Linked DNA regions of Loktanella sp. M215. The protein of the gene in region 1 interacts with the protein of each later gene in a pairwise test. Links are inferred from orthologs where the notes say so. Each region holds a gene or a part of one and is shown in the gene's direction. Other genes may lie near its edges. The genes, in order: trkA and GLR48_RS04410.

Region 1 (9,248 bases):
ATCTGATGGACAGCAACCGGCTGTTCGATTCCGTGCTCAGTTCCGTGACCTCCGGCGTCGTCGGCCTTGATCCCGAAGGGCGGATCGCCTTCCTGAACCCCTCTGCCGCGCGCATGCTCTCGATGGGGCCGGGGCAGGCGGCGGCGGCCTCTCTCGCGGTCGCGGTGCCGGAACTCGCCCCCCTGTTCGAACGTCTGCGCCGCGAATCCCGGCCCGTCGTGCAGGAACAGGTGAACCTCGTGCGCGGCGGCAAGCAGGAAAGCCTGCTGGTCCGCATGGCTCCCCGCACCGGTGCCGACGGCGTATTGGACGGCTATGTCGTGGCGTTTGACGACGTGACCGACCTTGTCAGCGCGCAGCGCATGGCCGCCTGGGGCGACGTCGCCCGCCGGATCGCCCACGAGATCAAGAACCCGCTGACCCCGATCCAGCTGTCGGCGGAACGGATCAAGCGCAAGTTTTCGTCCGAAGTAAAGGACAGCGCCAAGCTGGACCAGATGACCGACGTGATCGTGCGCCAGACCAACGACCTGCGCCGCATCGTCGACGAGTTTTCCAAATTCGCGCGGATGCCCGAACCGCAACTGGCGCAAAGCGACCTGATCCGGCTGGTGCGCGATGCGGTCACCCTGCAAGAGGCGGGCCAGCCCGGCGTGCGGATCACGACCGACCTGCCGGAGGGTCCCGTTCTGGTCGACCTCGACGACACGATGATCGGTCAGGCCCTGAACAACCTGATCAAGAACGCCGGCGAAGCCATTGAAACGCTTCAGGATCGCGACGGCGTCGACGCCGTCGCCCCGCAGATCCGCATCGCCCTGACGCGCACGCCCACGCAGGCCCGCATCACCGTGTCCGACAACGGGATCGGCCTGCCGACCGACCGCGCGCGCCTGTTCGAACCCTACGTCACCACCCGCGACAAGGGCACCGGCCTTGGCCTGCCCATCGTGCGCAAGATCATCGAAGAACACGGCGGCACCCTGTCGCTGGCGGACGCCGACCCATTTGACGACACCGACCGCTGCGGCGCCTGCGCGGTCATTCTTCTGCCGCTGGCCCCCGTCGGGATCACGGCCAATAAAATTCCAGCATGAGGTTTACGATATGAGCGATATTCTGATTACCGACGACGAGCGCGACATCCGCGAACTGATCGGCGACATCCTGCAGGACGAAGGATTCGAGACGCGTCTGGCCGCCAATTCCGAACAATGCATGAGCGCGATTGCCAAGCAGAAGCCCGCGCTGATGATCCTCGACATCTGGCTCAAGGACAGCGGGATGGACGGCATCGACATCCTCAAGACCGTCAAGCGCGACCACCCCGAGATTCCCGTCGTCATCATCTCGGGCCACGGCAACATCGAAATCGCCGTCGCCGCGATCAAGCAGGGCGCCTACGACTTCATCGAAAAGCCGTTCAACATCGACCAACTGATGGTCGTGATCCGCCGCGCGATGGAAACCAGCCGCCTGCGCCGCGAGAACGTCGAGCTGAAACGCGGCGAGGCCGCCCCCGCCGAGATGCTGGGCGACAGCGCCGCCTTCCGCGCGCTGAAATCGCAACTGGACAAGGTCACCAAATCCAATGGCCGGGTGATGCTGTCCGGCCCCGCCGGGTCCGGCAAGGAAATCGCCGCCCGCTACATCCACGCCAACTCCGCCCGCGCGAATGCGCCCTTCGTCACCGTCAGCTCCGCCAGCGTCGAACCCGACCGCATGGAAGAGGTGTTGTTTGGCCGCGAAACCCCCGGTCGCGGCGTCGAAAAGGGCCTTTTGGAACAGGCGCACGGCGGCATCATCTACCTCGACGAGGTGGCCGACATGCCGCTTGGCACCCAGACCAAGATGCTGCGGGTGCTGGTCGACCAGTCCTTTACCCGCGTCGGCGGCACGGAAAAGGTGCAGGTCGACCTGCGCTTTGTCTCCTCCACCAACCGCGATCTGGCGACGGAAATCGCCGCCGGCCGCTTCCGGCAGGAACTCTTTCACCGCCTGAACGTCGTGCCGATCCCGGTCCCCAGCCTCGAGGAACGGCGCGAGGATATCCCCGTTCTCGCCGCCCATTTCATAGCCATGCTGAACCGCACCCAAGGCCTGCCCCTGCGCGAATTGGGCGAGGATGCCCGCGCCCTGCTGCAGACGATGCTCTGGCCCGGCAACGTGCGCCAGCTCAAGAACGTCGTGGAACGGGTGCTGATCCTTGGCGATTCCGGCGGTCCGATCTCGGCCCGCGAACTGCCCTCTGCGGATGAAGCGCCCGCGGGCGACGGCCGCATCGTGCTGTCCGGCGGGCTGGCCACGCTGCCGCTGCGCGACGCGCGCGAACTGTTCGAACGGGAATACCTGCTGACCCAGATCAACCGCTTCGGCGGCAACATCAGCCGCACGGCGTCCTTCGTCGGCATGGAACGCAGCGCCCTGCACCGCAAGCTGAAATCCCTCGGCGTCGCCACCGCCAACAAGTCCGGCGCGCGCATCGCCTATGTCGAGGAAGACAGCTGAATTGACGCCCCCGTGACGCTCTGTCACGAGGGGGACGGTTGCAGGGGAATGCGCGCATGAAGATCATCATCTGTGGCGCCGGTCAGGTCGGCTGGCAGATCGCGCGACATCTGTCGAGCGAACGCAACGACGTCACGGTCGTCGACAACAACGCCGAACTGGTGCGCCGCATCACCGATACCCTCGATGTGCAGGGCATTTCCGGGCACGCCAGCTATCCCGACATCCTCGAACGGGCAGGGGCCCGCGACGCCGACATGATCATCGCCGCGACCCACTCGGACGAGGTGAACATGGTCACCTGTCAGGTTGCCCATTCGATCTTCAACATCCGGCGCAAGATCGCGCGCCTGCGCGCGCAAAGCTACCTCGACGCGATATACTCCGACCTTTACCGCCGCGATCACCTGCCGATCGACGTAGTCATCAGCCCAGAGCGCGAGGTGGCCGAGGCCGCCCTGCAACGGTTGGCCTCGCCGGCAGCGTTCGACACCGAAAGCTTCCTCGACGGGCGCGGCACCCTGATGGGGATCGCGATCGAAGGCGATTGCCCGGTGATCAACACGCCCCTGCGGCAGTTGACCGACCTTTTTTCCACCCTGCGCGCGGTCGTCGTGGGCGTGCGCCGCGATGGTGCGCTTTTCGTGCCGAACGCCAAGGATCAGCTGTTCGTGGGCGATGAGGCCTACATCTTTACCCATACCGACGACATGGCCCGCACGCTGGAAATCTTCGGCAAGGTCCAGACCAAGCAGGAACGCGTCGTCATCATTGGCGGCGGCAACGTGGGCCGCGCGGTCGCACTGGCGCTGGAAAACCGCGCCGACCGCGTCCGTGTGCGCATGATCGAACGGTCCCGTGACGTGGCAGAGGCCGCCGCCGACGCCCTCGACCGGACCATCGTGCTGAACGGCGACGGCCTCGATGCGGCTTTGCTGGAGGAGGCGGGCATCACCTCTGCCGACGCCGTGCTGGCCGTCACCGACGACGACAAGACGAACCTGCTCGCCTCTGTCCGCGCCAAGGAGATGGGCTGCAAGATGTCGATCTGTCTGGTCAACGACCCCACGCTGGTGCCGCTGATGGGACCGCTCGACATCGACGCCTACATCAACCCGCGCTCGACCACCGTCTCGTCGATCCTGCGCCACGTCCGCCACGGCCGCGTGCGCGGCGTCTATTCCATCGGCGATGCCGAGGCTGAGATGCTGGAGGCGCAGGTGCTCGGCACCTCCCCCCTCGCAGGCCAGCGCATCCGCGACGTGGCCTTCCCCGAAGGCGCGCTCGTCGGTGGCATCCTGAAGCCGTCCGGCATGGTCAAACCGACCGGCGAGACCCGGATCGAAGAAGGCGACATCGTCGTGATCTTCGCCATGTCCGACGACGTGCCAGAGGTCGAGCGGCTGCTTCAGGTCTCGATCGACTTCTTCTGATGCACCGCGTGAAATCCCTGCCGTTCTTCGTGATGCTGATGGGCATCGGCGCGCTGGCGATGCTTGTGCCCGCGCTCCACGCCTGGGCGATGCGGGATTTCACCTCGATGCGGGCGTTCTTCTACGCCGCCGTGCTGTTCTCTACCCTGACCATGCTGATTGCCCTCGCCACCGCGGGCACGCACCCCAAATCCGCCGCCCGCAGCCAGTTGCTGACGCTGGTGCTGGCCTTCGGCGTGCTGCCCCTGATGTTCGCGGTCCCCTTCCACGAGGCGGGCCGCAACATCCGTTTCTTCGACGCCTGGTTCGAGATGGTCAGCAGCTTTACCACCACCGGCGCCACGCTTTACGAAAACGCAGGCCGGTTGCAGCCGTCCCTGCATCTGTGGCGCGCCACCGTGGGCTGGCTCGGTGGCCTGCTGGTCTGGATCATGGCCGTCGCGGTCTTTGCCCCCATGAACATCGGCGGGTTCGAGGTGCGCGCCGCGGGCGGCAGCGCGCGCATCACCGCGGGCGCCTACCGCCAGATCGGCCAGACCGCACAGGTGCAGGACCGCCTGTTCCGCCACGCCGCCACGCTCGCGCCGATCTACACGGCCCTCACCTTCATCCTCTGGCTCGCCCTCGTCCTGTGCGGAGAGGTCCCCTACATCGCCCTGTGCCACGCCATGTCGGTGCTCTCGACCAGCGGCATTTCCCCCATCGGCGGCGTCTATTATGCCGCCGCAGGCTTCTGGGGCGAGGTCTGCATCTTTGCCTTCTTCATCTTCGCCCTGTCGCGCCTGACCTTCTCGCGCGGCATGTTCGGCGACAGCGACGCGCGCCTGATGCGCGATCCCGAAATCCGTCTGGCCATTGGCCTCGTCGCAGGCACCACGCTGCTGCTCTTCGCCCGCCACTACCTCGGCAGTATCGAGGAGGGGCTTCAAAGCACCTGGGGTGGCCTCTTTGGCTCGCTCTGGGGCAGCATCTTTACCGTCACCTCGTTCCTCACCACAACGGGCTTCGAATCGCATTTCTGGGACGGCGCCTCGCGCTGGTCGGGGTTAGAGACACCGGGCCTCTTCCTCGTCGGTATGGCGCTGATCGGCGGCGGTGTGGCCACCACCGCGGGCGGCGTGAAACTTTTGCGCGTCTACGCCCTCGCGCGCCATTCGGAACGTGAACTCGAACGCCTGCTGCACCCGTCCTCCGTCGCGGGCGGCGGACGCGAAGCGCGGATGATCCGCCGGCAGGGCGCCTATGTCTCGTGGATCTTCTTCATGCTGTTTGCGCTGTCGGTTGCGGGCACGATGATCCTTCTGTCCTTGACCGGCGTGCAGTTCGAAACCTCCATGGTGCTGACCGTGGCCTCGCTGTCCACCACCGGCCCGCTGGCCGTCGTTGCGGCCGAGACCCCGATCAGCTTTTCCGGCCTGCCGGACCTTGCCAAGACCGTCCTCGCCGCCGCCATGGTCCTTGGCCGGCTCGAGGCGCTGGCGATTGTCGCCTTGTTCAATCCCGAAATCTGGCGCAAATAGCGATTCACGTTTTTGGGGTGGAATATCAAAGGCCGCCACGACATAATCGCCTGCAATCATGCCGATCCGCGGCGACAAGAATAATATAGGGTGAATTTCCATGGCGTCCGACAAGGCCAACCTGCAAGATGCGTTTCTCAACCATGTGCGCAAGACAAAGGTCCCCGTCACGATCTTTCTGGTGAACGGCGTGAAACTGCAGGGCGTCATCACCTGGTTCGACAGCTTCTGCGTGCTCTTGCGCCGCGACGGCCAGTCGCAGCTGGTCTACAAATCGGCGATCTCGACGATCATGCCGTCCCAACCCATCAGCCTGTACGAAGGCGAGGAATAATTTGTTCGAACGCGACCGGCCCGTCACCCGGGCCTTTGTCCTTCATCCCGACCTGAAGTCCGACCGTGACCGCAGGGACGCGGATCCCGCATTGGAAGAAGCCGTCTCTCTCGCCGCCGCCCTGCCTGACCTTGTGGTCGTGGGCGCCGAAGTTGTGCGCCTGCCGAAACTGCATCCCGGCATGCTGTTCGGCAAAGGCAAGATCGCCGAACTGAAAGAGCGCATGAAGGCCGAAGAGGCCGAACTGGTGCTGGTCGATGGCCATGTCACCCCCGTCCAGCAGCGCAATCTGGAAAAGGAATGGGGCGTCAAGCTCCTCGACCGGACCGGGCTGATTCTCGAAATCTTCTCGGACCGCGCCCGCACCGCCGAAGGCGTGCTGCAGGTCGAAATGGCGGCCCTCTCCTACCAGCGCACGCGCCTCGTGCGCGCCTGGACCCACCTTGAACGCCAGCGCGGCGGCCTCGGCTTCGTCGGCGGCCCCGGCGAGACCCAGATCGAGGCGGACCGCCGTGCCATCGACCTGCAACTGCAAAGCCTCAAGGCGCAGCTGGCCAAGGTCGTCAAGACCCGCGCCCTGCACCGCGCCGCCCGCGCCAAGGTGCCCTATCCGATCGTGGCCCTCGTGGGCTACACCAACGCCGGCAAATCGACGCTCTTCAACCGCCTGACCGGGGCAGAGGTCTTTGCCAAAGACATGCTTTTCGCCACGCTGGACCCCACCATGCGGCAGATCGAACTGCCGCACGGCGAAAAGATCATCATGTCCGACACGGTGGGCTTCATCTCTGACCTGCCGACGGAACTGGTCGCCGCCTTCCGCGCCACGCTGGAAGAGGTGCTTGACGCCGACCTGATCGTGCATGTCCGCGACATCAGCCATCCGCAAAGCCAAGAACAGGCCGACGACGTCATGGCGATCCTCGCGACGCTGGGCGTGTCCGACACCGCCCCCATGCTCGAAGTCTGGAACAAGGTCGACCGCCTCTCGCCAGAGGCGCGCGAGGGCATGATGACCCAATCCGCCCGGACCGACGACATCTTCGCCACCTCCGCCATCACCGGCGAAGGGCTCGACGCCCTGCTGGAAGCGATCACCGAAAAGACCAAGGATCCCCGCACGACCGAGGTGCTGACCCTTGGCTTTAACGCCGGCCGTGCGCGTGCATGGCTCTTCGACGCCGGTGTCGTGACCGATGACAAGCAGACCGACGATGGCTACCGGATGGAGGTCTTCTGGACCGCCCTGCAAAAGGAACGCTTCAGCCGGCTACCGGATTGAACAGCGGGTCGGGCCGGGGTTGGCTGCAGGCGACATGATCGGCCACCCAGGTCACCAGCTTCGCCCGCCCGGCCTGCTTCGCACAATACAGCGCCTCGTCCGCGCGCCGCATCGCCTGTTCCAGCGTTTCGCCCTGCAGCGTCACGGCGGCGCCCGCCGACAGCGTCAGCTGCAGCGGATCGGTCGCCGCATGGTGCCGGACCGGGATCACGGCACACAGCGCCTGTCCCAGCGCCGGGATCGCCAGTGATTCGCGCCTGACGAAAATCCCGAACTCCTCGCCACCGATCCGCGCGACCACGTCCTGCGAAGTCGTGACATCGCGCAGACGGTCCGCCACCGCCCGCAGACAGATGTCGCCCACCGCATGACCGAAGGTATCGTTGATCCGCTTGAAATGATCCGCATCCACGATCAGCACGACCCCCTGCAGGTTATCGGCCAGCCGCGCCTGCGTTTCCGCGATGAAGCCGCGCCGATTCATCAGCCCGGTCAGCACGTCGGTACTGGCCAATTCCAAAAGCTATTTATGCAACCTGTAAGAGCGTCGCACCGTGTACAGCGTCAGCCAGACGAAGGGGGTGGCGGTGAAGAATGTCACCAGAAACCGTATGCCGGGCGTCATGTGCTGATGCCCCGTCAGCAGCCATTCCGCCGTGATCGACACAAGGTGGATCACGACCATGAAGAGGCAGAACTTGAAAATCGTGTCGCGCCTGCTTTTCGGCGCCGTCGCGCGGATCAGTCGGGTCGCCAGCAGCTTGCTTTGCGTCAACATACGAACACCAGCCTATGCAATCATCTAAAATACCTAAATCAATAGATAAAAAGATAATCAGATCAGGCCACCCTGTCCATGACTGATCGTGACCAGACGACAAGCCGTGCCCGTCCGCCCGCCTTTGCCGCATAAAGCGCCTCGTCTGCCCGCGAGAGCGCCGCCTCGATCATCTCGTGCGGCTTGGTTTCTGCGGCACCGACCGACAGGGTTAGCCGCAGGGGATCACGCTCCTCCGGCAGGTTGATCATGATGGTGCTGCACATCTTGCCGCCGATTCGGGTAATCTCCTCCAGCGTGCAATAGGGCATGAAGGCGCCGAATTCCTCTCCGCCGATGCGTCCGACCAGATCCTCGGCCCGGCGGACGTCGTTCAGCCGCTTGGCGATGGCCTGCAGGCAGCGGTCACCGACCGCGTGGCCATAGGTGTCGTTGATCCGCTTGAAATGATCCGCGTCGATGATTAGCACGAATCCCGTTTCGCCCTTGGCCTGCGCGCGCCCGGCCTGTGCGACAAAGGCGCGTCGGTTCGGCAGGCCGGTCAGCATGTCGGTCATCGCCAGATCCGCCAGCTGCGCGTGAATCCGGTCCATGTAGGTCAGCATGCCAAAGGCAATCGCCGTGAACGGCAGTTGCACCAGCGCCGCCGTCAGCAGCGACGCCGGCAGGTCCTGCCACCCCTGATGCAGCACCAGCACGGCGATCATCGCATAGAGGACCAGGAAAAGGACGATCACTATCAAAGGCTTGACGACATAGTCCCGGCGCTTGTTCAGCGCAAAGGTCCGCAGCAGGCCTTGAAAGATCGTATGCTTCATCATGGGCGTGACCATGGCCTCCGACCCCTTTGCCAATGCTTAAGCAGGGCGGGAAATTTACGGTGATTTTGAACCGGTTTCCGGCTCCAGCCGCATGGTCCCCAGGGCCGCCGCCCGCGCCAGATCCGGGTCCAGCGACATCGGGATGTATTCCCCCCGCCGCCACAGCTCTCCCAGGTTGTCGTAATAGCGCGACAGGAAATGCCCGGACTGCCCCGTGGCCGTGACGAAGACCGACGAATCGGGGTCGGCAAAGTCGTAGACCCCGCGGTAGCCCGCCGCATGGACGTTCAGGAAGGGGTCCGGCCCGGTGCCGCTGGTCTGGCCGCGCATCAGGGTGTTGTCGCCGCCGCTGGTCGACTGGCGGATGTTCACGAACCACTGCAGGATCGGCACGGTGCCCAGCGTCGGATGGTCGTGCGCCGCCTGATGCGCGTCGCCCCAGCGCAGGGTTTCCAGGTTCTTGCCCCAGTTTTCCCCGATCCACGTCAGCGCGTCGTCCAGCGACTGGCGGGCGATGTCGGTGCAGGTCTCGACCGGCGCCGACTGGATCACGTCGCACCAGACGGACGCGC
Region 2 (9,312 bases), 1.8 Mb from region 1 along the record:
CGCCATCGACTGCGAGACGCTGGGCCTGATCCCGCGCCGCGACCGGCTGTGCCTGATCCAGCTGTCCGGCGGCGACGGACACTGCCATCTGGTGCAGGTCGCCCCCGACCGTGCGCCCGCGCCCAACCTGTGCCGGATGCTGGCGGACCCTGCGGTGACCAAGCTGTTCCACTTCGGCCGCTTCGATATCGCGGCACTTTACAACGCCTACGGTGTACTGTGCACGCCGGTCTGGTGCACCAAGATCGCGTCCAAACTGGTCCGCACCTATACCGACCGCCACGGCCTGAAAGAGCTTTTGCGCGAGATGGTCGGTGTGGATATCAGCAAGCACCAGCAGCAAAGCGACTGGGGTGCAACTGATCTGACGGCGGCCCAACTGGACTATGCCGCGTCCGACGTGCTGCACCTGCACCGCCTGAAAGCCGTGCTGGAGGAACGTCTGGCCCGCGAGGGGCGCACCGATCTGGCGCAGGCCTGTTTCGATTTCCTGCCGACGCGCGCGCGCCTCGACCTTGCGGGCTGGGCCGAGCCTGACGTGTTCGCGCACTGATGCCGCGCGAGGGAATCTGAGGCCATGGCCGCCGCATCGAACTTTCATTCGCAACTGGTCGGCTGGCTGAAGATCCTGCTGCCGCTGGCGGCCCTGATGCTGCTGTCGACGCTGTTCCTGTTCGCCCGCGGCGACCGCGGCAGCCAGACGATTCCCTTTGCCGACATCGACGCCGCTGCCGCCGAACAACGGATCGCGGCCCCCCGGTTTTCCGGGCTAACGAACGCCGGCGATACCATCCAGATCACCGCGACCGCCGCCCGTCCGGACGCGCAGGGCGGCCCGCAGGTCAGCATCGACCGCCCCAGCCTGTCGCTGGATGCGACCGACGGCACCACGCTGCGGGTCACCGCCGGGAGTGGCGAGGTCGATACCACCAGCCGGGTCGCGCATCTGACGGGGCTTGCGCGCGTGGAAACCTCCTCTGGCTATACGATGGAAACTGCGGGGCTTGTCGCGGATATGACCAGCGGCACCGTCACCTCTGACGGCCCGTTGGAGGTGCATGCCCCCTTTGGCCAGTTGCAGGCCGGGCAGGTGACGTTTTCCGCCGGGCAGGATGGCGCCGGGCAGCAGATGAATTTCACCCAAGGCGTGAAACTGGTATATACCCCGTCAGCCGCCACACCGAAGGACAACTGACATGACCCGATTCCTTGCCATCGTCCTGACGCTGTGCGCGACACCGCTGCTGGCGCAGACGAACATCGACCTTGGCGGTATCCGCGCCGACCCGAACGCGCCGGTCGAGGTGACCGCTGACAACCTGAAGGTCGATCAGGACACAGGATCAGCCGTGTTCAGCGGCAACGTCAAGATCGGGCAGGGCGACCTGCGGCTGGCGGCACCCGAGGTCCGCGTGACCTATGCCGCGACCAGCGGCGACATCACACGCCTGCAGGCCAGCGGCGGCGTGACCTTTGCCACGGCGACCGAGGCGGCAGAGGCCGAGACCGCGGATTACAACCTTGCCGACGGGATGCTGACACTGGATGGCGCGGTGCTGCTGACGCAGGGCAAAAGCGCGTTGTCGTCGGATTCGATGGTGGTCAACCTGAACACTGGCACTGCGCAGATGTCAGGCCGGGTCAAGACGGTGTTCCAGCAGGACGGCAACAACTGATGCCCCGCGACGTTGGCGTGGACGCCGATACCGGCGGCCTGCGGGTCACCAACCTGCGCAAAAGCTATCAGAAGCGCCCCGTCATCCGCGACGTCAGCCTGCATCTGGGCAAGGGCGAGGTCGTGGCCCTGCTGGGGCCGAACGGGTCCGGCAAGACGACCTGCTTTTACCTGATCGCGGGCCTGATCACGCTGGAAGGCGGTCAGGTGACCGTCGACGGCGAAGACGTGACGACGATGCCGATGTACCGCCGTGCCACCCGCGGCATCGGCTATCTGCCGCAGGAAATGTCGATCTTTCGCGGATTGACGGTCGAGGACAACATCAAGGCCGTGCTGGAAATCGCGGAACCCAGCAAGAAGCGCAGGCGGGACCGGCTGGAACAGCTTCTGTCCGAATTTTCGATCGAGCATCTGCGCCGCGCGCCCGCCGTGGCGCTGTCGGGGGGCGAGCGCAGGCGCGCGGAAATCGCGCGCTGTCTGGCGGCGGGGCCGAAATACGTGCTGCTGGACGAACCCTTTGCAGGTGTCGATCCGATTGCCGTGGCCGAGATCAGGCACCTTGTGGCGGACCTGAAGAACCGCGGCATCGGTGTGCTGATCACCGACCACAACGTGCAGGAAACCCTGCAGATCGTCGACCGGGCCTATATCCTGAACGACGGCAAGGTCCTGATGAGCGGCACCACCGACGAGGTGATCCGCGACGAGAACGTGCAGCGGGTCTATCTGGGCAAGGGATTCCGCGTCAATTGACCCGGCATTGACAGACGCTGCGTTGTGGCGCTGAATATGAGGGATGAAACCTGCGTTTTTCCATCGCAAAGCTGACGCGGCGCCTGCGCCCGGCGGGAATATTAAGCCTTTGGCAACCAACGCGGCTTCATCCTTTCAGACGCCTCACCGTGGAACCGGCAGCGCCTTTGCTGCCTTGATCCGGTGTGCGTGAATACCAGCAGAACAGGAGAGATCATGCGGTATCAGATCAGCGGAAAACAGATCGACATCGGCGCGGCCCTGCAGACCCACGTTGAAACCGAGATGGGCGAAACGCTGGCGAAATACGCCGGACGACCCACCGAGGCTTATATCGTCTTCTCCAAATCCGGGCACGAACATGTGGCGGAATCCGTGGTGCACCTGTCCACGGGCCTGACCGTGCAGGCCACGGGCAAGGACCCGGAAATCTACGCCGCCTTCGACGCCTGCTGCGAGAAGATGGACAAACAGTTGCGCAGATACAAGCGTCGGCTGAAGGATCACCAGCGTGATCGCCCCGACCCGGTTGAAGTTTCGGGCGGTGGGTCGTATATCCTTGCAGCAACAAAGGATGACAGCGACGAGGACGAGCAGGTCAGCGACGCACCGGTGATCGTGGCAGAGACAGAGGCAAAGATCCCCTCGATCTCGGTCAGCGAAGCCGTGATGCAGATGGAGCTGGCCAATAGTCACGTCATGGTCTTCCGCAACGAAAAGCAAGGCCGCATCAACGTGGTCTACAAGCGCGACGATGGGAATATCGGCTGGATCGACCCGCACGACGCGGCCTGACCACCGAAGACCTGACACAGGGACGGATTGATGCAACTGGCCGACATCCTCAAGCAAGGCGCCGTCAAGATCCTCGGCGGCTGTACAAGCAAGAAGCGACTGTTTCACGATCTGGGTGCATTGGCCGAACAATCCTATCTCACGCCCGCCGGTGACGTGATCGACGCGCTGATCGAGCGTGAAGGTCTGGGTCCGACCGGCGTGGGGCATGGCATCGCCCTGCCCCACGCCCGCCTGTCGGATGTCGACAAGGTGCACGGCATCTTTCTGCGGCTGGAAAAGCCGCTGAATTTCGATTCCGTCGACCGGCAGCCCGTCGACCTGATCTTTGCCCTGCTGGCCCCCGAAGAAGCGGGGGTCGAACATCTGCGCGCGCTGGCACTGGTGTCTCGCACGATGCGCAACCCCGACATCTGCGCCAAGCTGCGGGCCAACAATGATCCATCCACGCTTTATGCGATCCTGACGGAAAACCGGTCGTCGCAGGCGGCCTGACCCCCGCCGCCTCAGGCGCGCAGCGGACCGAAGCCAAAGGCCTCGTAATCGCGGCCATAGGCGTCCTGTGCCGCCTGTTCGACCATATCATCGTAGATCAACGCCAGACGGGCGGACAGCGGGTCCGTCCGTTCCGACAGCGGTGGCATCGTCGTGCGCCCGATCTGACCGGCCAGCCGGGCGAGGTCGCCGCGCAGCGTGTGTTCGCGCGCAATGACGTCCGCCAGACCGAAATCGGCCATCCCCTGCAACAGGGAAAGCTGCGAGGCCCAGGCGGCATCGGTGCGGACCGCTGTCTGGGCGGACAGGTTGTTGCGCAGGAACTTCAGGAAGGACAGGAACGCCGTGCGGTGCGCCTTCATGTCGTAGACGACATCGGTTTCGGGCACCGGGCCGCCGTCCGGCACCTCGACCCCGTGGACCTTGCGCAGGGTGGCCCTAATCTCGGCAAAGCTGCCCTTGCCGCTGGCGACGATGCGGTCGCAGAACGCCGTATGCGCCCAGACCACGGGATGCCGGACCACGGTGAACTTGCGGTGCCCCGCGTGCTGGCGCAGCCAGTCGCGCAGGGTCTTCTGGCTGAACCCGGTTTTCAGGTCCGCGACGCCCACCTGATCCAGCGCGGCCAGCCAGTCCTGCACCGCGTCGGTCGGCCCGGATTTCAGCGGCATATACAGCAGCGGGCTGTGTGCGGCGGCGACATAGGTGGGGATCAGCGGCCCGCGGCGGGGTTCGAAATTGGGCGTGCGCGTCAGGTTGAACCGGTCCATCCGCGCCAGCGCCTGTTCCATCTGGGCAAAATTGGCGACCTTGTCGGCCATCGGATCGGGGTTCTGCTTTTTCAGCTTTTTGTTCAGCGCCGTGATGTGGCTGTCGACGCCCAGCCAGAGGGCGAGGCCGTTCATCACCCCGATGTCCTGCAAATCCTCGTAGGCGACGTAGAACGCCGTCTGGCCGCTGCGTTGCAGGGTGTTCAGGATCAGGGTCTGGAACGCCTGCAACGCGGCCATGTGCCCTTCGAATTCGGCTGCGTCGAAAGGCACCTGATGGCTTTTGGCGTGGGTGACGTTGGTCAGCTTCCACTGGCCGGTGGATTTGGCGATCTTCCAGCTGACGAAGCTGTCGACGGGGTTGCGGGTCAGCACGATCTTGGCGCAGCGCGGATCGGTCAGGGCGATGTCCAGCACGCGGCTGTCGTGATCGTTGAAGAACCGGAACCCGTTCAGGCCAGGGGCCGCCTTGATCCGGTCGATCAGGGCCTGGGGATCGGCCTCTCGGTCCGGCTGAGTCACGCCCAGCACGTCGCTGCTGTTGGGGTAGCCAATGAAATGTGGATTGAACGCCTCGCCCAGACAGGCAAGGCCGTCGAACATGTTCAGGTTCGCTTCGAGGAAATTGGACCCGGTCCGCATTTCCGCGAAGACGACGAAGTAATCGAATTTTGACACTTTATTTGACCAGATATGGTTTTCGGGGCTTGGGCGACTGGTTCAGCGGCGCCGTCTGCACCGGGAAATCGCCCATGAGGTAGGGGTGCATTCCCTGATTCTTCAGGTTCTGCAGGAACTGGCCAAAGCCGCTCAGATCGTACATGCGCGGCACCTCCGTCAGGCGGCGGCTGGTGTTGCCGGTCATCTCGTCCACGATGGTCTGCAGCGCCTCCATCGGGGATTCGATGAAATCGGCCATCGTCCAGATGCGCACCCGCGCCTTGGCCCACGGCGACCGCAGGGCCGACAGGTGTTCGTTTTCGACCCGCTGGAACTGCGCCGCCTCGTTACGCAGATCGGCGAAATTGCGGTTCGACCGGAACAGCGGGACAGCCCAGCAGCCCGAGATGACGGAAATCTGCGCGTTGGGATCCTTGGCCAGCATCCAACTGATGGTCTGGGTATCGCGCGGGCCGAACTGAAAGGCCTGCCGTTCGCCACGCGTGTTCCAGATCAGGTTCGTCAGGAACATCTGACTGTTCATGTCGCGCTGTGCCACACTGTCGGACAGCGCACCGTTGACAATGCCCTGGCGCCCGTCGAATTCCGCCCGTTCCGGCGCGTAAAGATGCCCGTGGACCCGCGCGCCGGTCATCTTGGCCAGCCAAGGTTCGAAATTCTCGAACAGTTCGGAAAAACCTTCGAACACGGAATAAGGCGCTGCGGTGATGCCGTTGCCCCAGTCGGCGTTGGGCCAGCGGCTTTGCATGTAAAGCCCCGGCCGGCCCTTGGTCCGGCGGTCCACCGCCTTGGAAAAGATGCGGTCGATCTTGCCGGGGTTGGGTTCCGCTCCCTTCATGGTCGCGGCATCCTCGACCAGAAACGCCTGATATAGGCGGTCGGCGCGCGGCCAGATCTTGCGCGCGACAAAGCAGTCGGAGCGCCGCAACAATTGCAGGTGATCGTCGTAGAAGATGTGCGGCTTGCCCTGGAAATCGAACTTGGACAGGGTCAGCGACCGGCTTTCGATGCTGAGCGAATAGGTGCGCACGAGGGTCTGGAAATAGCTTTCGTCCGGAATCCACACCTTGGAGAAGTAGCGGTCATACAAGGGCCGGTCCGGGTCCTGCAGGATCGCGGACAGGGTCTGGCGCGTCAGGCACCACCACTGCGACCCCATGTGCGGCACGAGGCCGTCGGGGATGCTGCGGCGAAACCGAAGACGCCGCTGCAAGGACACGTAGCGGTCGAACAGGAACCGGTTCTTGCGCCACGAAAACGGGAAACGCAGAGTGAATCGTTCCTGATCCAGACCGCCGACGGTCCAGGGCACGTCGGCCGTCGTGGCGCTTTCGATGAAATCGGTGCGCGGGCGGCTGTCCAGATAGCGGCGCAACTCGCGCACCGGGCGCAGCGGCATGCAGGATCCCGAGGCCAGAAAGACGTGGCGCACCTGCGGGAAGGACCCCAGCAGCAGCTCGCAGGCGGACTGGGTGCCGGCGACGATGCCCCATGTGCCCCACTCGCAGCGGTGGCGGCGGCTGAACTTGACCTCGGGCAGATCCGTCATCGCGTCACGAAACCGCGAGAACTTGTCGGTCGCGACGTTCCGGTCCACGTGGATGACCACAGGGCAACCGCCGTCCACCCAATGCCGCGCCAATTGTTCGGCCCGGTTAAAGTCGGTGTGGACCAGCATGACGACGCCGACCGTCACGCCCAGTTACCCTTGGACATGATCCCCAGAATCTCGAGCTGGCGCCAGTTGATGTAGCGTTCGGACCATTTGCACCACAGGTCCGGGTTGGCGTCGTCCCCGGCGGCATAGGCGCGATATTCGACGCTGTTCGCATAGTGCTGGCGGCGGTCCAGCTCTTCCTTGGCCTTGTCGGTGAAGGTGGACAGGAACTTGGTGTGCAACAGCACCCCGCTGGCCTTTTCGCCGCCCCATTCGTCATAGACGAGGTTCAGCCCGCGCGGCAGCAGCATATGCGTGCTGCTGACATAGGCGTATTTCTTGTCCCACTTGACCAGCGGCACCTTGTTCAGGGCGGGCGCCCGGTCGGGTGTGGCGGCAAAGAACGAGCGCATGCGCGGGCCGCCCTGAATCCACAGGTTGCCGAACTTTGGATTGCGCTGGATGACGTAGTTGCCGCTGTCGAACCATTCCGCGATCCGCAGCGGATCGCTGCCCCGGCGGTAGGGCATGTCGTCCAGACGGCCCTTTGGATACATGTCCAGCAGCATCGCCCCGAAGGATTTGATCGAGGAGGCGTCCAGCCAGTCGGTCAGCGCCCGCAGGGGCCGGGTGTCGCAGAACGGATAGACCAGCAGCTCGTCCGGGTCGACGACCAGCGTCCAGTGACCGTGGGCATATTTGCGCTGCAGCCAGTTCAGCCAGTCCACGCCGAAACGCGCGCGCTTGTAGCTGGCACTGGCGTGGAACAGGCTGACGTCTGGCTGATCCTTGAGGTAGGCCGCGGCACCGTCCGTACTGTCGTTGTCCACCATGATGAAGTGGTTTACGCCAAGCTTGCGGTAATACTCGAGAAAATAGGGCAGCCGCACGTCTTCGTTGCGAAAGGTGGAAAACACGAGGATGTCGTTCGGCTTGATCCGGTCCGTCCGGTCCGCGACGACGAACAGTTCGTTGCGCTTGCGGAACGCGCGCGCCAGCCAGCGCCGCCGCTGCAATCTCAGCCTATAGGATTGCCAGACCCGCACCACTACCCCTATGATTGTCGCGTATCATCGGCCCGGCCTCCTCAACACTTCGCTAAGACGGTCTGGAAATGTGTTGACCAGACCGGCGGCGTAAATGCGGGCCGGGAAACCGCCTCTGATGACTGCAACAACCTTTTGATTTCGTTTTCCCAAAGATAGCGATCTTGGGTGTCCGCGTAAACGGCCCAGTTGCCCAGCAGTTCCCGGCAGGCGGGCAGATCGGCACAGAGGACGGGCGTGCCAAGGGCCGCGGCCTCCAGCGGGGGCAGGCCGAAGCCTTCGGCCAGTGACGGAAACAGCAAACCGGTCGCGCCGCGCAACAGGGCGGCAACGGCGCCGTCGCTCAGGCCGGCGACCTCTTTCACATGCGGCACACCGGCATCAAGGCGGGCAAAGACGTCGGCATTGTTCCAGCCGCGGTGGCCGCAGATCAGCAGTTCCGGTGCGCCCGGCCCCCAGTCGTCCCAGATATCCAGCAGCAAGGCATGGTTCTTGCGCGGCTCGATCGTGCCGAGGATCACGAAATAGGGCCGCAGCGGCATGAGGCCGGGGGGAATATCTTCTGGCGCAGGGCGCGGTAGGTCCAGCCCCAGATGGGCCGTGACGATCGGCGGGATCCGCCCGGTCCGTGACAGATGACGCGTGACATCTGCCTCACAAGCGGCAGAGGTGCAGATCAGCAGATCGGCAAAGGTCTGCGCGACCCTCAGTTTGGCCGCGAACTGGCCAACGGTGCCGTCGCGTTGCAAATCGGGCCAATCCAGTGGGATCGTATCATGGATCAGCACCGCGATCCGCGCGCCCGGTTGCGCGCGCACGGCGCGGCAGACCGGCGCGGTCAGGTTGCTGTGGCCGACGTTGATATAGGTGAACCCCTGCGGCACCCGCCGTCGCAGCAACCGCCGCAACCCGTGCCGCCGCCCGCGCCCGATGGCGTGACGCCGCACGAGGCTTTGCCCCAGCTTTGCGGCCGGGGTCAGACGCCGGTTCAGGCGCGACAGCAGATCGGGCTTTGGAAAGTCCCGCGTGGCAAAACATTGGCCCAGCGCCAGAAGGCCAAGACGGTCGAGGATCACGAACCCCAGCGCGGTGCGGCACAGACCGAAGACCGGCGTGCCGCCGTCCGCCGTCAGCGCCTGCAGATAGGCCAGTTCGACCCGGTCCACGCCGGTCGCGACCTGACCCGCCCGCGACGCCAGCCGGCTGACATCGAGGAGACGCGCAGAGGCCACAGGGCCTTATTGCGCCGCGAGGCGCTGGCCCATCAGATCTTGCAGATAGGCCCGGAATTCGCCCTGCAGTTCCGGACGCTCCAGCGCGAAGGCGACGGTGGCCTGCAGATAACCGGCCTTGGACCCGCAATCGTAACGCTGGCCTTCGAACTTGTAGCCAAAGACGTTGCGACCCTGCGCGATTTCCATCGCGATGGCGTCGGTC

Evidence for each region.
Region 2: the proteins of trkA (region 1) and GLR48_RS04410 interact in binary tests that used the Escherichia coli proteins (3 or more experiments, as listed by UniProt). The link is inferred for Loktanella sp. M215 from one-to-one orthologs.

Annotation. Positions count from the first base shown.
Region 1 is NZ_WMEA01000001.1:2,672,959-2,682,206, forward strand. Bases 1,885-4,752 are described here. They hold trkA (Trk system potassium transporter TrkA), read left to right. Parts: upstream 1,885-2,564; coding sequence 2,565-3,941; downstream 3,942-4,752. Other genes in these bases: ntrX (nitrogen assimilation response regulator NtrX), read left to right, coding at 1,885-2,508; GLR48_RS13135 (TrkH family potassium uptake protein), read left to right, coding at 3,941-4,752. In the rest of the region: GLR48_RS13120 (sensor histidine kinase NtrY-like), read left to right, coding at 1-1,097; more of ntrX, read left to right, coding at 1,108-1,884; more of GLR48_RS13135, read left to right, coding at 4,753-5,461; RNA chaperone Hfq, read left to right, coding at 5,562-5,795; GTPase HflX, read left to right, coding at 5,797-7,077; GLR48_RS13150 (GGDEF domain-containing protein), read right to left, coding at 7,058-7,591; GLR48_RS13155 (hypothetical protein), read right to left, coding at 7,601-7,855; GLR48_RS13160 (GGDEF domain-containing protein), read right to left, coding at 7,918-8,688; GLR48_RS13165 (penicillin acylase family protein), read right to left, coding at 8,731-9,248. UniProt on the Escherichia coli protein: Part of the constitutive potassium transport systems TrkG and TrkH. May regulate the transport activity of TrkG and TrkH systems. Binds to NAD(+) and NADH.
Region 2 is NZ_WMEA01000001.1:903,379-912,690, forward strand. What follows is about bases 2,057-4,988. They hold GLR48_RS04410 (PTS sugar transporter subunit IIA), read left to right. Parts: upstream 2,057-3,256; coding sequence 3,257-3,721; downstream 3,722-4,988. Other genes in these bases: lptB (LPS export ABC transporter ATP-binding protein), read left to right, coding at 2,057-2,431; hpf (ribosome hibernation-promoting factor, HPF/YfiA family), read left to right, coding at 2,648-3,226; GLR48_RS04415 (sulfotransferase domain-containing protein), read right to left, coding at 3,733-4,988. In the rest of the region: GLR48_RS04385 (ribonuclease D), read left to right, coding at 1-553; GLR48_RS04390 (hypothetical protein), read left to right, coding at 578-1,195; GLR48_RS04395 (LptA/OstA family protein), read left to right, coding at 1,197-1,676; more of lptB, read left to right, coding at 1,676-2,056; more of GLR48_RS04415, read right to left, coding at 4,989-5,169; GLR48_RS04420 (DUF5927 domain-containing protein), read right to left, coding at 5,171-6,868; GLR48_RS04425 (glycosyltransferase family 2 protein), read right to left, coding at 6,865-7,851; GLR48_RS04430 (glycosyltransferase family 4 protein), read right to left, coding at 7,917-9,107; UTP--glucose-1-phosphate uridylyltransferase GalU, read right to left, coding at 9,114-9,312. UniProt on the Escherichia coli protein: Seems to have a role in regulating nitrogen assimilation.